DNA from 2 places in the Sulfitobacter sp. KMM 9851 genome. Region 1 is predicted to be linked to the other one. Evidence: riboswitches for the same ligand, from Rfam matches in the RefSeq annotation. Region 1 holds a riboswitch; the other holds the start of a gene.
The links. Region 1 has a riboswitch for thiamine pyrophosphate ahead of thiD (bifunctional hydroxymethylpyrimidine kinase/phosphomethylpyrimidine kinase). Riboswitches for the same ligand answer to the same signal wherever they lie in the genome.
Positions count from the first base shown of each region.

Region 1 (7,800 bases):
AGCGAGGGCACGAAAGATGCAGCACAAGACAGACACACCCCAAGACAGCGCAGCCAAGCTGCGCAAGCCCGACGCCAGCGATGGCGCCGCCATTTGGGAACTGGTCCGTGCCTGCAAGCCGCTGGATGAAAATTCGATCTACGCCAATGTGATCCAGGCCGACCATTTCCGCGACACCTGCGTGATCGCCGAGGTGGATGGCGAAATCCTGGGATGGATTTCTGGCCACATGATCCCGAACGAAGATGCGTTTTTCGTCTGGCAGGTCGCGGTCAGCCCCAAGGCGCGCGGGATGGGTCTGGGCAAGAAGATGCTGAATGACCTGATCAACCGCGATGAAACTGAGGCGGCGAAAGAGTTGAAGACAACGATCACTAAGGACAATGACGCGTCCTGGGGGCTGTTTCGCAGTTTTGCCCGCCAGATCGGCGGCACGCTGGACGATGCCCCGCATTTCCGCCGCGACACGCATTTTGGCGGCACCCAGGCCACCGAGCATCTGGTGACGATCAGCCTGCCCGATCCTGCCGCGCTCAAACGCGCTGCCTGAAATCTGACACATCGATAAATCCCCAACCTACCTAACGGGAAAGGATACCCCATGCCCAAAGATATGGCACAAGACACCACGATTTTCACCCGCCGCGAGAGCGAGGCACGTTCGTATTGCCGCGGAATGGACAATGTGTTCACCAAGGCCCGCGGGTCTGAATTGTTTGATGAAAGCGGCAATCGCTATATTGATTTTCTGGCTGGCTGTTCATCGCTGAACTATGGCCACAACGACCCCGACATGAAATCGGCGCTGATCGACCATATCGCGGGCGACGGCATCGCGCATGGGCTGGATTTTCACAGCGATGCCAAAGCCGCGTTTCTGAAGGCCTATGAAGATCACATCCTTGTCCCGCGCGGCATGGAGTACAAGATCATGATGACCGGCCCGACCGGCACCAACGCGGTTGAGGCCGCGATCAAGCTGGCGCGCAAGGTCACTGGGCGGCGCAACGTCATTTCGTTCACCAACGGGTTTCACGGCATGACCATGGGCGCGCTGGCGCTGACGGGTAACGCGGGTAAACGCGGCGGTGCCGGCGGCGGTATGCTGGGCGATGTCACGCATATGCCGTTCGAGGGGTCACTGGGCAAAGACGTCGACACGCTGGCGTTGATCGACACGATGCTGTCGAACTCATCGTCCGGCGTGGATGCCCCGGCGGCGTTCATTTTCGAGCCGATCCAAGGCGAAGGCGGGCTGAATGCCGCGTCGGATGCCTGGATGCAGGGGATTGAAAAGATCGCCCGCAAACATGGCGCGCTGCTGATCATCGACGACATTCAGGCCGGCTGTGGCCGGTCGGGCAGTTTCTTTTCTTTCGAAGCGTCGGGGATCAAGCCTGATATGATCACACAGGCGAAATCGCTGTCCGGCTTTGGTCTGCCCTTTGCGGCACTGCTGATCCGGCCCGATCATGACGTCTGGAAACCAGCCGAGCACAACGGCACCTTCCGGGGTAACACCCATGCCTTTGTCACAGCACGGGTCGCGATTGAGAAGTTTTGGGCCGATGATGGCTTTGAAAAAGAGATCGCCGGAAAATCCGTGATCCTGACCACCGCCTTGCAGGAAGTGGCCGATTGCATCCCCGGTGCCAGCCTCAAGGGGCGCGGCATGATGCAGGGGGTCGATGTTGGGTCAGGCGATCTGGCAGGTGCCATCTGTGCGCGGGCGTATGAGCTGGGTCTGGTGATTGAAACCTCCGGGGCGCAGGACGAGGTTGTCAAATTCCTCGCCCCGCTGACGACATCATCGCAGATCATGCGCGAAGGGTTTGATATCCTGATCAAGGCAACACAGGATGTTGTCGCAAACACCAAAATGGCAGCGGAGTGATAGACAATGATTGTACGTGATTTCAACAAATTGAACGGCACTGATCGTCATGTAGCCGACGCGCAGTGGACATCGACGCGGATGTTGCTGGCCGATGATGGCATGGGCTTTTCGTTTCACATCACGGTGCTTGAGGCCGGGTCGGAGCATACGTTCCACTACAAGCACCACTTTGAGAGCGTGTATTGCATGAAAGGCAAGGGGTCGATCACCGATATCGCCACCGGTGAGACACATCAGATCACCCCCGGTGTGATGTATGCCTTGAACCTGAACGACAAACACATCCTGCGCGCCGAGGAAGAGCTGCACATGGCGTGCTGTTTCAACCCGCCCGTGACCGGCACCGAGGTCCACCGCGAGGATGGGTCTTATGCCCCGGCAGAGGAGGCCGCCCCATCGTCATGACCCAGCTACCCCACACTGTTGAGAAAATCGGCGGAACCTCCATGTCCCGCGTCAACCAACTGCGCGACACGTTGTTTATCGGGGGGCGCAAGGGCAAGGAGCTTTATGGTCGTATGTTTGTGGTGTCCGCCTTTGGCGGCATCACAGACCTGCTGCTGGAGCATAAGAAAACCGGGACGCCGGGTGTTTACGCGCTGTTTGCCAATGCCGACACTGGGCATGGGTGGCACGATGCGCTGACCAATGTCGCCAGCGAGATGCAAAAGGTTCACCGCGAGGTGCTGGAGCATCCGGGCGACATTGAACAGGCCGACGCCTTTGTCGCCGACCGCACGCACGGGGCGCGCAACTGTTTGATTGATCTGCAACGGCTCTGTGCCTACGGCCATTTCCGGCTGTCCGAACACATGTTGCAAATCCGCGAACTGCTGTCCGGTCTGGGCGAGGCACATTCCGCGTTTGTTACCACGATGCTGCTGCAACGTGCCGGTGTGAACGCGCGGTTTGTCGATCTGTCCGGTTGGCGCGACGAAGGCGACGTGACGCTGGATACGCGCATCACGACCGCCATGCACGGCATTGATCCGCAAATCGAAATGCCCATCGTCACCGGCTATGCGCAATGCACCGAAGGGTTGATGCGTGAATATGATCGCGGCTATTCCGAGGTGACGTTTTCGCGGCTTGCCGCGCTGACCGGCGCGCGCGAGGCGTTGATTCACAAAGAATTCCACCTGTCGTCCTGCGACCCCAAGCTGGTTGGCGCGGATGCGGTCAAAAAGATCGGTCGCACCAACTATGACGTGGCGGATCAGCTGTCGAACATGGGAATGGAGGCGATCCACCCCAAAGCGGCAAAGACCCTGCGCCAAGCCGATGTGCCGCTGCGCGTGACCAACGCATTTGAACCCGACGACCCCGGCACGTTGATCGACGATGAACGCGCGAAATCGCCTGCGGTCGAGATTGTGACCGGCCTCGATATTGTGACGCTGGAGGTGTTCGAGCAGGATATGGTCGGCGTCAAAGGCTATGACAGCACGATCTTGGATATCCTCAAACGCCACGCCGTGCGCATCGTGTCTAAGGTATCGAATGCGAATACGATCACGCATTATCTCGACACGTCGCTGAAAACCATGCGGCGGGTGGAAAAGGATCTGGCGGATGTGTTTCCCGCCGCCGAGATTACCACCCGCACGGTGTCAATGGCTGCGGTGATCGGGCGTGATCTGAACGGGTTGTCGGTGTTGTCGAATGGTCTGCTGGCCATCGCCGAGGCCGGGTGTACCGCCATCGGGGCCAGTCAGGGTCCGCGTAATGTCGATGTGCAATTCATTGTAGAGCGCGAGGCGCTGAAGCCGGTGATCAAGGCACTGCATGGGGCCTTTATCGAAAGTGACGCCAAGCAACTGCCGCGCGCAGCCTGATCCTTCGTTGCCAAAATTCCACCAGCCGCCCCAGCAAACGCGGGGGCGGCTGGTGTCGTTTCGGGCCGTGGCAACGTGCCGCCTGACGCTGCGTAATTCGCCTGTTGTGATCCTCAAAAATCCGAACTAACGTGCGCGCAGATCGTCCACCTGCATCTGATGCGGCCGGGCGGCAGATATATTATCCGTCGGGGAGCCCACCAGGGCTGAGAGGTGCCAGCACCGACCCGTCGAACCTGATCCGGGTCATGCCGGCGTAGGGAACGGGTACCATGCGCATCGCTGGCGCTGGCTGTTTCGTACATTGGCATATCCCAAAAACGATGGAGATGTGCCAGTGGCCAACACGACCCCGATTGCCCTGACGATTGCAGGTTCCGACAGTGGCGGCGGGGCCGGCGTGCAGGCCGATATCAAGGCGATGTCGGCCAATGGCGTCTATGCCGCGAGCGTGATCACTGCTGTGACCGCGCAGAACACCAGTACCGTGACACATGTACATGAACTGCCCGCCGCCGTGGTGGTGGCACAGATTGACGCGGTGTTGTCGGATATTCCCGTTACCGCGATCAAGCTGGGAATGCTGTTTTCAGCGTCGATCATCGACGCTGTGGCAGAGCGGCTGGCGGATTGTTCTGTCCCGGTTGTCGTGGACCCGGTGATGATTGCCAAATCCGGCGACGCCTTGCTGCACGCAAGCGCCACCGAGGCACTGCTGCGCCGGATTTTGCCATGTGCAACCTTGCTGACCCCAAACCTGCCCGAAGCAGCATGTCTGCTGGGTACGGCGCAGGCTGTGTCCCCCGAAGATGTCATCGCTCAGGGGCGCCAGTTGTTGGCGCTGGGGCCGCGGGCCGTTTTGATGAAAGGGGGTCACGCGACGGGTGACACCTGCGTTGACTACCTGATCGACGCCAGCGGCGCGGTCACGACGCTGACCGCACCCCGCCTCCGGACCCGCAACACCCACGGCACCGGCTGCACCTATTCCGCCACCATCGCCGCAGAGCTGGCCAAGGGGGCGGATATGCCGGGCGCGGTGCGGGCGGCACACAGCTATCTACAGGGTGCGATTGCCGCCGCCGATACGTTGCACATCGGTGCGGGGCATGGGCCGGTGCATCATTTTCACGGGTGCTGGTGATGGTCGATGTTACGATTATAGGGGCCGGTGTGGCCGGGCTTTGCGTCGCGCGGACCTTAATGGATCGCGGGGCGGTGGTAACGGTGATCGACCGCCATGCCACCCCCGGTCCGCAGGCCTGTTCATGGTGGGCGGGAGGTATGCTTGCCCCGTTTTGCGAAGGTGAAACCGCCGAGGAACCTGTTGTGAGACTGGGGCAGGAGGCCGCCGATTTCTGGGCGACGCAGACGCGCGCGGTGCAGCGCTGCGGCACGCTTGTCGTCTCGCCCAGCCGCGACAAGGCCGAGCTGCGCCGCTTTGCCCGCCGCACAACCGGCTTTGCCGACGTGGATGCAGATGGCATCGCAGCCCTAGAGCCGGATTTGGCAGGGCGGTTTGACAAAGGGCTGTTTTTTGCCGCCGAGGCGCATCTGGCACCGCGTGACGCGCTGGATCAATTGCGCGCGGGGCTGGTGGCCGATGGCGCGGCGTTCGAGGTGGCCGAGGCAGACCCGCAAGAGGTTGCGCGCCATAGTCTGACCATAGACTGCCGGGGGTTTCAGGCGCGCAACCAGATCGCTGACCTGCGCGGCGTTAAAGGCGAAATGCTGGTGCTGTCCTGCCCCGATGTCGATCTGCGCAGGCCCGTGCGGCTGCTGCACCCGCGTGTGCCGCTTTATATCGTGCCGCGCGGCGATGGGGTTTTCATGCTGGGTGCGACCATGGTGGAAGGCAGGGCAGGTGGCCATGTGACGGCGCGCGCCCTGCTGGAACTGCTCAGCGCGGCCTATGCGCTGAACCCCGCCTTTGGCGAGGCCGAGGTGCTGGAAATTGGTGTCGACAGCCGCCCAGCCTTTGCCGACAACCTGCCGCGCATCCGGCGCCGGGGCAATCTGATCCGGGCCAATGGGTTGTACCGGCACGGTTTCCTGCTGGCCCCGGCGCTGGCGCGCATGGTGGCCGACGTGATCTTTGACAACAAAATACCGGAGGCGATGGATGAAATTGCAGCTTAATGGCGCGGTGATCGACGCCGAGACAGGGACGCTGGCCGACCTGCTGGCGGCCCAAGGCTTTGGCAGCGCCAAGGTCGCCACAGCGGTGAACGGCACATTCGTGCCCGGAGCGGCGCGGGCGGATCATGCCCTCGCCGAGGGGGACCGGGTCGAAGTGCTGGCCCCGATGCAGGGGGGCTGAACCATGCGAGATTTTTACGGTGTGGCCCTGACCAACGGCCTGATGCTGGGCACGGCGCAATATCCATCCCCTGCAATTCTGGCCGACGCCTTTCGCCGGAGCGCTGCCAGTGTCGCCACGGTATCGTTACGCCGGGAAAGCGGGCGCGACCGTGCCGGGCAGGATTTCTGGCAGTTGATCAAGGGCTTGGGCGTGCATCTGCTGCCCAATACCGCAGGCTGTCACAGCGTCAAAGAAGCCGTGACGACGGCCCATATGGCGCGCGAGGTCTTTGATACCAACTGGATCAAGCTGGAGGTGATCGGCGAAGAGGACACGCTGCAACCCGATGTGTTCGGGCTGGCCGAGGCGGCGCGCATCCTGACGCAGGACGGTTTTCAGGTCTTTCCCTATACCACCGAGGATTTGGTGGTCGCAGACCGATTGTTACAGGCCGGGTGCGAGGTGCTGATGCCTTGGGGCGCGCCGATCGGGTCGGGCATGGGGTTGAACAATCTCTATGGCCTGCGGGCCATGCGGGCGCATTTCCCGGACGTGCCGCTGGTGATTGATGCGGGTCTGGGTCTGCCGTCGCAGGCGGCGCAGGCGATGGAACTGGGGTTTGACGCGGTGCTGCTGAACACGGCGGTGGCCCGCGCGGGCGATCCCGCCGCGATGGCCGAGGCCTTTGCCATCGCCGTGCGCGCCGGGCAACTGGCCGCCCAAGCCGACCCGATGGAGCCGCGCGACATGGCCGCCCCGTCGACCCCCGTGATCGGAAAGGCGTTTTTGTCATGAAGCTGGATCGGTTCTATCCCATTTTTGACAGCGCTGATTGGCTGGAGCGATTGGTGCCTCTGGGCGTGAAGCTGGTGCAATTGCGGATGAAAGACGCATCCACCGATACCCTGCGCGCGCATGTGCGGCGCGCCAAGTCGGTCTGTGCTGACCACGGTTGTACCTTGGTGATCAACGATCACTGGCGCATCGCCATCGAGGTGGGGTGTGATTTCATTCATCTGGGCCAGGAAGATTTGCAAGACGCCGATATCGTAGCAATCCGGCAGGCGGGGCTGCGGCTGGGGATCAGCACCCATGACAAGGCCGAACTGGCGCGCGCGCTGGACATGTACCCGGAATACATCGCACTGGGGCCGATTTATCCCACCATCCTGAAAAAGATGAAGTGGCATGAACAAGGGGTCGATCGGCTGAGCACGTGGCGCGGGTTGATCGGTGATATGCCGTTGGTTGCGATCGGCGGAATGCGGGTGGACCGCGCGCCGGGAGCCTTTGCGGCGGGGGCAGATATCGTCGCGGCGGTGACAGATATCACCCTGCACGACAGCCCCGAAGCCCGCGTGCGCGAATGGCTGGCGGCAACGCGATGACCAGATATGCACGCCAGATGATTCTGCCCGAAGTGGGTGCCGCGGGGCAGGCCGCCATCACGGGTGCACATGCTCTTGTGGTGGGCGCTGGCGGTCTGGGTGCGCCGGTGTTGTCCTATCTGGTAGGGGCAGGTGTGGGGCGGATAACGCTTGTCGATGGCGATGTCGTATCGCTGTCCAACCTGCACCGGCAAACGCTGTTTGACGAAGAGGACGTTGGTCAACCCAAGGCCAGCGCCGCCGCCGCACATTTGCGCCGCCTGAACAGCCAGTGCCGGATTGACACGCTGCCGCAGCCGTTGACCCCGGCAAACGCCGCCGCCCTGGTCGCCGCATCCACGGTGGTGCTGGATTGTGCCGACAGTTTCGCCGCCAGCT
Region 1 covers NZ_JBXUCW010000003.1:9,262-17,061, forward strand. Annotated here, with positions in the region: gene ectA (diaminobutyrate acetyltransferase) at 17-550, shown strand; gene ectB (diaminobutyrate--2-oxoglutarate transaminase) at 602-1,894, shown strand; gene AC1965_RS19050 (ectoine synthase) at 1,901-2,302, shown strand; gene AC1965_RS19055 (aspartate kinase) at 2,299-3,732, shown strand; TPP riboswitch at 3,912-4,012, shown strand; gene thiD (bifunctional hydroxymethylpyrimidine kinase/phosphomethylpyrimidine kinase) at 4,070-4,876, shown strand; gene AC1965_RS19065 (FAD-dependent oxidoreductase) at 4,876-5,871, shown strand; gene thiS (sulfur carrier protein ThiS) at 5,855-6,052, shown strand; gene AC1965_RS19075 (thiazole synthase) at 6,056-6,829, shown strand; gene AC1965_RS19080 (thiamine phosphate synthase) at 6,826-7,422, shown strand; gene AC1965_RS19085 (HesA/MoeB/ThiF family protein) at 7,419-7,800, shown strand, end outside.

Region 2 (7,800 bases), on a different replicon from region 1:
TGCAACCAGCAGCGTGTTCACCGTGGCCTGCCAGATCGACAGCGGCAACTGCGGCAACCCGACCACTCCGCGCAGCACGACCGCCACCATCGGCAGCAATAGAAACAGCGCGGCCAGTGTGATGACGGCGATATCCAGCAGGCGTTGCCCACCGTCGCGTGCATCCCAACGCCGGATTGCGCGGTCAAGCCCGCCACCCAATGAAATGGCCGGGATCAACCACAGCGCCAGCACCGCGGCGGTGCCCGCCAGCAACAATTGCACGAGAGACAGCAAGGCCGCCCGCCCAAGGTCGAAATCAAATCGGAACGCCTGATAGATCGCCAGTTCAACCGTCGTTGCGCGGGGCCCGCCCCCCAGCGTCAGCGCCACCGCAAAACTCGTCAGGCAGATCACAAAGATAAGCGCAGCAACGCCCGGCAGCACTTGCCGCAGCATCGGCCACTCCAGCGCCAAAAACACCGCACGCGGCGTCAGTTGCAATTGACCTGCAAGACGAAACCGCTCTGCCGGGATGCTTTGCCAGCCTTGCAGCAGCAGCCGCGTGGCCAGCGGCAGGTTAAAGAACACATGCGCCAGCACCACACCCTGAAGCCCGTAGATCGACAGGCTGGGCAGACCCAGCATGGCGCCCAATTGGTTCAAAACGCCCGAGCGGCCAAAGATCGTAAGCACGCCGATAACCGCGACGATCACTGGCAGAATGAACGGCGCACCGAGCAGCGTGATCAACGCCCCGCGCCCGACAAAGCGTCGCCGCGCCAGCGCCCGGGCTACCGGCACCGCCAGAACGACCGAAATCAGCGCCGACAGCATTGCCTGATAGGCAGTAAACCGGATCGCCGCCCAGTCGGCTGCCCCCAATCCGCTGCCCACTTCGGCGCCGGAGAACACCGCGAATAACGCTGACAGGATGAGCACGGCGACAAGCGCCGCCGCGGTCACCCCTGCTTCACAAGCTATTGAGACAGGGCGGTCAGCCATTCTTCCAGAGCCTTATCGCGCAATGTGGGAATATCATCGCTGGGCAACAGCAGCGCCTTGCCCGGAATGATCATGCCGTCAAACCCTGCGGGCAAACCCCCTTGGGGCGTCACGGCGGGATACATCCAGTTGGTCGTGGGCAGCACCGATTGCGCCGCGTCGGACACCAGAAAAGACAGGAACTGATCGGCAAGATCAGGCTGATCCGAAGCTGCCAATTTTCCCGCGACTTCGATCTGCATGTAATGACCTTCGTCAAAGAGCGCTGCCGCCTTGCTGTCGTCGTCTTCCGCGATCAGATGATAGGCCGGCGAGGTGGTATAGCTCAGCACCATGTCTGCCTCGCCCTCAAGGAACAGCCCATACGCCTCGGACCAGCCTTTGGTCACCGTCACGACGTTGTCTGCCAGCCCCTCCCAGATGGCAGGCGCATCGTCACCATAGGCCGCCTTGACCCACATCAGCAGCCCCAGACCGGGGGTCGAGGAACGCGGGTCCTGAATCACGATTTTCAGATCACTTTCCGCCAGCGCTTTGAAATTTGCAGGTGCGGTCAGATCGGCATTGTGGACAAAAGCGAAATAGCCCCAGTCGTAGGGCACAAAGATATCGTCGTCCCAGCTGATTGGCAGGTTGAATTCGGCGCTGGTGTTACTGGGCGCAAACAGGCCGGTTTGTTTGGCTGTGGCAATCAGGCTGGTGTCCAACCCCAGCACGATATCCGCGTCAGACCGGTTGCCTTCCAGCTTGAGCCGGGCCAGCAAGGCCGCACCGTCGCCCATGCCGACAAATTTCAGATCGCACTCGCAGACCTGTTCAAACTGCGCCTCGATAGCCGGGCCTGGTCCCCATTCAGACACAAAACTGTCGTAGGTATAGACCGTCAGTTCTGGCGTCTCGGCAATTGCCGCCGAGGCGCCCATCAGGCCCGCTGCAAGTGTAAGATACTTCATGGCATCCTCCATTATGCGGCGTCAGAAAAGTGTTGGATGGATGTCCAGACCTTCCCTCCGCCGGTGTTAACCGGTTCAGGTTCAACGGGTCCACGCATCATGCGTATCTCAGCCTTGCGGCCCCCCGAGGTAAACCCAGACGTAGTACAGGTGATCCCGACGCGCAACAGATACTCAATATTAAAACCTGAGCATGTGTTGTTAACTCAGTTTCACGTAGGCTCGTGAAAGTATTAAATTTTCCATAAGGCATACTCATGAGATCAGGCATTGTTACGGCGGCCATAACGGCACTGACACTGGGCACATCGGCATCCGCGCAAGGTTTTGAATATGGCGGAACTATCGTTTCTTTGACCTATGCGCATGAGCATGACGATTTCCGGGACCGAAAAAGAAACACGCATAGAGTGTCATCAACTACCGCGTTTTCCTACGATGATGTGCTGGGGGAAGTGTTTCTGGCTTACACCAATCAGAAATTTGGCCCCCAAACTTCATCTGAAGCCAAAACAACCGGCTTGCGTTTGCTTTACCAGCTCTCGGATGCCTTTGCAGTCGGTGTTTATGGCCATTACAATGACACTTCGGCCAGCTTGTTCGGCGGCGTTGACGACAGTAATGTGTCTCGCGGCATCGAAGTGCGCGGGACTATCAGCACGTTCACATACAACGCCTTCGCGGGGCGGAATGCAAAGTTGCGCGGAGCGGTTGGAGGATATGACAACTGGCACAGTGCTGGCCTGAATCTGGGTCACGACCTGTCTGATAACGCCCATGTCTTTTTCGAGGCCCAGCGTGATTACTATTACAATTATGGGTCAAAAGTTGAAGTTGACGCCTTCAGACTGGGCCTGACCTATGACATCGGCAGCCTATCAGCTGCCGCAGGACAACCAATATACCTGACTGGCGAACTGAGTCGCTTTTCATCGGCACTCTCAAATCGCGCCTATGCGCACCAAGTCGCCTTGACGGTTAGTATTCCATTGGGCGGCTGGGCGGCAAAGCCCACAGCCTTTCGCGGCGCTCGCAACCTCTTCACCAGCTTGGATTACTGATATCTATTGCCCCGCGCCCTGCCGCCCTTGGCAAGCGCGGGGCATCGCTTTATGCCGTTCCTTGAACTGGGAGAACGCGCATGAGCCTGAACAGCTTTGGTCATTTGTATCGGGTCACCACCTGGGGTGAAAGCCACGGGCCCGCGTTGGGTGCGACCATTGACGGCTGCCCGCCCGGCGTGCCGATTAACGAGGCCATGATCCAGCAGTGGCTGGACAAGCGAAAACCGGGGCAGAACAAATACACCACCCAGCGGCGCGAGGCGGATGAGGTACGCATTCTGTCGGGCACCTTTGAAGGGGTGACCACCGGCACGCCGGTGCAGTTGATGATCGAGAACACCGATCAGCGGTCCAAAGATTACGGGGATATCAAGGACAAGTTCCGCCCCGGCCATGCCGACATCACCTATTTCCAGAAATACGGCATCCGGGACTACCGTGGTGGCGGACGGTCGTCGGCGCGCGAAACGGCAGCACGGGTTGCCGCCGGGGGTCTGGCCCGCGAGGCGATCAAGCTCTTGGCGCCAAATGTGGATATTACCGGCTACATGGCGCAGATGGGCCCGCACAAGATCGACCGTGAGGCGTTCGACTGGGATCAGATCGAACAAAACCCGTTCTGGGTGCCCGATGCCGGGGCGGCTGTCGACTGGGCCGAATATCTGGACGGGCTGCGCAAGTCGGGTAGCAGCGTGGGCGCGGTAATCGAAGTGGTCGCGCGCGGCGTGCCTGCCGGGTTGGGTGCGCCGGTCTATGGCAAGCTAGACACCGATCTGGCCGCCGCAATGATGAGTATAAACGCCGTCAAGGGTGTCGAAATCGGCGAAGGCATGTCGGCGGCAATGCTGACAGGTGAGTTGAACGCAGACGAGATATTCATGGGGCCGGATGGTCCGCAATACTCCTCGAACCACGCGGGCGGTATTCTGGGCGGGATCAGCACCGGGCAGGATGTTGTGGTGCGTTTCGCGGTCAAGCCGACATCAAGCATCCTGACCACGCGGCGCACCATCACCAAACAGGGCGAAGAGACCGAGATCATCACCAAGGGCCGACACGACCCTTGCGTCGGCATCCGCGCCGTCCCGGTGGGTGAGGCGATGATGGCTTGTGTCATCCTGGATCACCTGCTGCTGCACCGCGGCCAGATCGGCACCAACCGTGGACGGATCGGGCCACAGGCGTGAGGCACCTGCCATGAAGGTCGACGATTTTTCTGCCCGCCCGGCGCTGGGTATCGCGCTAAAGATCATGGCGATTTTACTGTTCACCTTCATGTCTGCCATCATCAAGGCCATTGCCGATGATGTGCCGTCTGGTCAGGCGGTGTTTTTCCGGTCGTTCTTTGCCATTCCCGTGATCCTGATCTGGCTGGCGCAGCGCGGCAAGCTGTCGGTGGGGCTGAAAACCCGCAACCCGATGGGTCACGTTTGGCGCGGATTGTTCGGCACCACCGCGATGGGGCTGACATTCACCGGGCTGGGCCTGCTGCCCTTGCCTGAAGTCACCGCAATCGGTTTTGCCACACCCATCTTCACGGTCATTCTGGCAGCGGTTTTACTCGGGGAAAAGATCAGGTTTTACCGGGTGATCGCGGTGGCAGTGGGGCTGCTGGGCGTGATGATTATCCTGTGGCCGCGATTCAGCAACATCGGCACGATGGAGCAGACGGCGACCATAGGCGCTTTGCTTATTGTGATTGCGACCATGTTGCGCAGTCTGGTGCAGATACACATCCGGCAATTGGTGCAGCACGAAGACACTGCTGCGATCGTGTTTTACTTCTCGGTAACGGCATCGTTGCTGGCGTTGTTGACCCTGCCGTTTGGCTGGGTGGTGCCTGACGCGAGGACTCTTTCGCTTTTGGTACTTGCCGGGTTTATCGGTGGTGTTGCGCAGATATTTATTACGTCGGCCTATCGCTTTGGATCGGCGTCGATGCTGGCGCCCTATGATTATACGTCGATGATATTTGCCATCGTAATCGGCTATATTTTCTTTGCCGAGTTGCCGACCTTTGTCATGCTCAGCGGGGCCTTACTGGTTATTGCCGCCGGAGTGCTGGTGATCTGGCGTGAACGCCAACTGGGCGTCGAGCGTGGCAAGGCGCGGTCTGTGACGGACCCCAAGGCGTAAGCGCTGATGCGCTGGCCCGCTCCGACCCGCCGAAGCGGGGTGCGTCGCAGATGTGGGGTTTCGCCCGCAAGAGGGGGTGCTTATGGTGCCACGAACCCGGACCGAGGAGAGAGCCATGAGTGACGCGAATTCAGACCCGCACAAAGCCAAAATGCAGGCCCGTCAGGCCGAGCAGCGCGCCAAAGTGGCCGAGTTGCAGGACCCTGAAAAGGGTCTGGTTCTGGTGCATACTGGGGCGGGAAAAGGCAAGTCCTCCAGTGCCTTCGGGGTTGTGATCCGCGCTTTGGGGTGGAAGCAAAGTGTTGGTGTGGTGCAGTTCATCAAGGGCAAGTGGAAGACCGGCGAGCGGTTGTTTTTTGAACAGACCGGCGGTGTGAAGTGGCACACGATGGGGGAAGGGTTCACTTGGGATACCCAAGACAAGGAACGCGATATTGCGGCGGCGCAGGCGGCGTTCGCCAAGGCCTGCGAGATGATGGCCAGCGGCGAATTTGACCTTGTGGTATTGGACGAGATCAACATCGCGATCCGCTATGAATACTTGAGCATTGCCGAGGTGATTGCGGGGCTTGAGGCGCGGGACAAGCGCACGGCGGTGATTTTGACGGGGCGTGATGCCAAGCCGGAGATTTGTGACTTTGCCGATCTGGTCACCGAGATGACGGAAGTGAAACATCCGTTCAAGGCCGGGATCAAAGCGCAGCGCGGGGTGGATTTTTAACGCCCCCGCGCAAAGTTCGGTGGTCGGATTGCCCGAAACGGGCGAATCGTAGGTTAACGGCCTGAAAAACAGGGGTTTGGGCGATGCACAACCTGTACAGGCCCCGTACAGCACCTGTACAGCGGGCGGACACCGGAGGGTGGGGTTAACAAGGCGCGCGCTGGGTTTGTTACTTAAGTCTTAACGCGCCTGTTGGCGCAGGTGCCACATCACAGCCGTCAGCACCACCGCGCCGCCAAGCAGGGTGGGGGTGCTGGGCGTTTCCGCGAACACCAGCCAGACCCAGACCGGGGCCAATGGGGCATCCAGCGCGGTGATCAGCGCGGTTTCGACGGCGGGCAGCATGCGCGCGCCGAGGGCGAAGAGCGCGAGGCCGAGGGCGGAGTTGATCAGGCCGAAGGCGGCGAGCAGGGCCAGATCGCTGGGCGTGACCATCAGCCCTTGGGCAAAGGGGAGTGCGGCGAGGCCGCTGAGCAGGGCCGAGACTGCGGCGGCGGCCAGCACCGGGATGTTTTGCCAGCGGCGCAGGATTACCATTATCAGGGCCAACGCCACGGTCATGCCGAAGGCCAGCAGATCGCCCAGCAAGCTGCCATCCCCGCCCATGCCAACCATCACCACAACACCAGCTAGTGCCACAAGGCTGGCGCAGAGCGCGCTGCGGGCGGGGCGTTCGGACAGCAGCAGCCATGCAAGGGCGGCGGCGACCAGCGGCACGGTGGCATAGACAATGGCGACATGGGCCACGGTGGTCAGGCGCAGGCCGGTGATGAAACACAACATGCCAAGGGCAGAAATGACGGCGAACCCCCAACCGGGCGCGCCGAGATGCGCCAGATCGCGCCAAGCCTGCCGCCCGTGCAGCGCCAGCGCCACGGCAAATATGCCCAGCGCGCCGAACATGCCACGCCAGAACAGCATGGTGCCGGTGTCGGTATCGATCATCCGGGTGAAGAGGCCCGCGGTGGACCATGCCACCGCCGCCCCGGTGACCAGCAAGAGGCCGAGGGAGTAGCGGCCCGTGAGCTGCGTTGCGCTTGCGTGGTCTGGCATATTTGGGCCCCCGATGATCCTGAGGAGCAGTGTAGCGCCACTCTGCTGACATGTATCTGTCAGCAGGGTTGTGGTAGGTTGTGTGAAAGGGGAAATGGCCATGCGATCCAGCCGGATGTTCGAGATTATTCAGATGTTGCGCGCGGCCTCGGCACCCTGCACGGCGGCGCAGATTGCCGAAGCGCTAGAGGTGACCAAGCGCACGGTTTACCGGGACATTGCCAGCCTGCAGGGGATGCGGGTGCCGATCGAGGGGGCGGCGGGTGTGGGGTACATCATGCGGCCCGGATATAACCTGCCGCCGGTGAATTTCGATGTGGAGGAAGCGGAGGCGGTGACCGTGGGGTTGAGCATGATCGCGCGCACCGGCGATACCGGGCTGGTGCAGGCGGCGCAGCGGGCGGCGCGCAAGCTGGCCGAGGCGACGCAAGTGGGGCCGACGTTGTTTGCATCGAACTGGGGGCCGGAGGTGCCTGAGCGGGTGGATATGAGCGTGCTTAGGCGCAGCATTCGAGACGAGCGGGTGCTGGCGTTGCAATACGCCGATGCGGCCGGGGTGGTGACGTGGCGGCGCGTGTTGCCGCTGGCGGTGATCTATTACTCGGACGCGGTCGTCTTGGCGGCCTGGTGCGAGCTGCGGCAGGATTTCCGGCATTTTCGCGCGGATCGGGTGATTGAGGTTGAGGTGCTGGCGGAGGGGTTTGCCGAGCGCGGGGCGGGGTTGCGGCGCGATTGGGCGGCGGGGCATTTGGCGGGGATTTGACCCCGGCTTTCACCAATGATGTGAAAACCGGGGTCAAGAATAGTCGCGTCAGATCGCCGCCCCAACCGGGTCGAGCGTGACGGTGTAAAGCTCGGTGTCGGCGCGGTCCATCAGGCGGACTTTCAT
Region 2 covers NZ_CM169991.1:3,629,416-3,637,215, forward strand. Annotated here, with positions in the region: gene AC1965_RS17970 (thiamine/thiamine pyrophosphate ABC transporter permease ThiP) at 1-984, opposite strand, end outside; gene thiB (thiamine ABC transporter substrate binding subunit) at 960-1,937, opposite strand; TPP riboswitch at 1,973-2,074, opposite strand; gene AC1965_RS17980 (hypothetical protein) at 2,195-2,998, shown strand; gene aroC (chorismate synthase) at 3,079-4,188, shown strand; gene AC1965_RS17990 (DMT family transporter) at 4,199-5,137, shown strand; gene cobO (cob(I)yrinic acid a,c-diamide adenosyltransferase) at 5,253-5,858, shown strand; gene AC1965_RS18000 (DMT family transporter) at 6,039-6,911, opposite strand; gene AC1965_RS18005 (helix-turn-helix transcriptional regulator) at 7,012-7,674, shown strand; gene AC1965_RS18010 (alkaline phosphatase D family protein) at 7,723-7,800, opposite strand, start outside.
Region 2: linked by a shared signal. The riboswitch ahead of thiB (thiamine ABC transporter substrate binding subunit) and the one ahead of thiD (bifunctional hydroxymethylpyrimidine kinase/phosphomethylpyrimidine kinase) in region 1 are both predicted to bind thiamine pyrophosphate.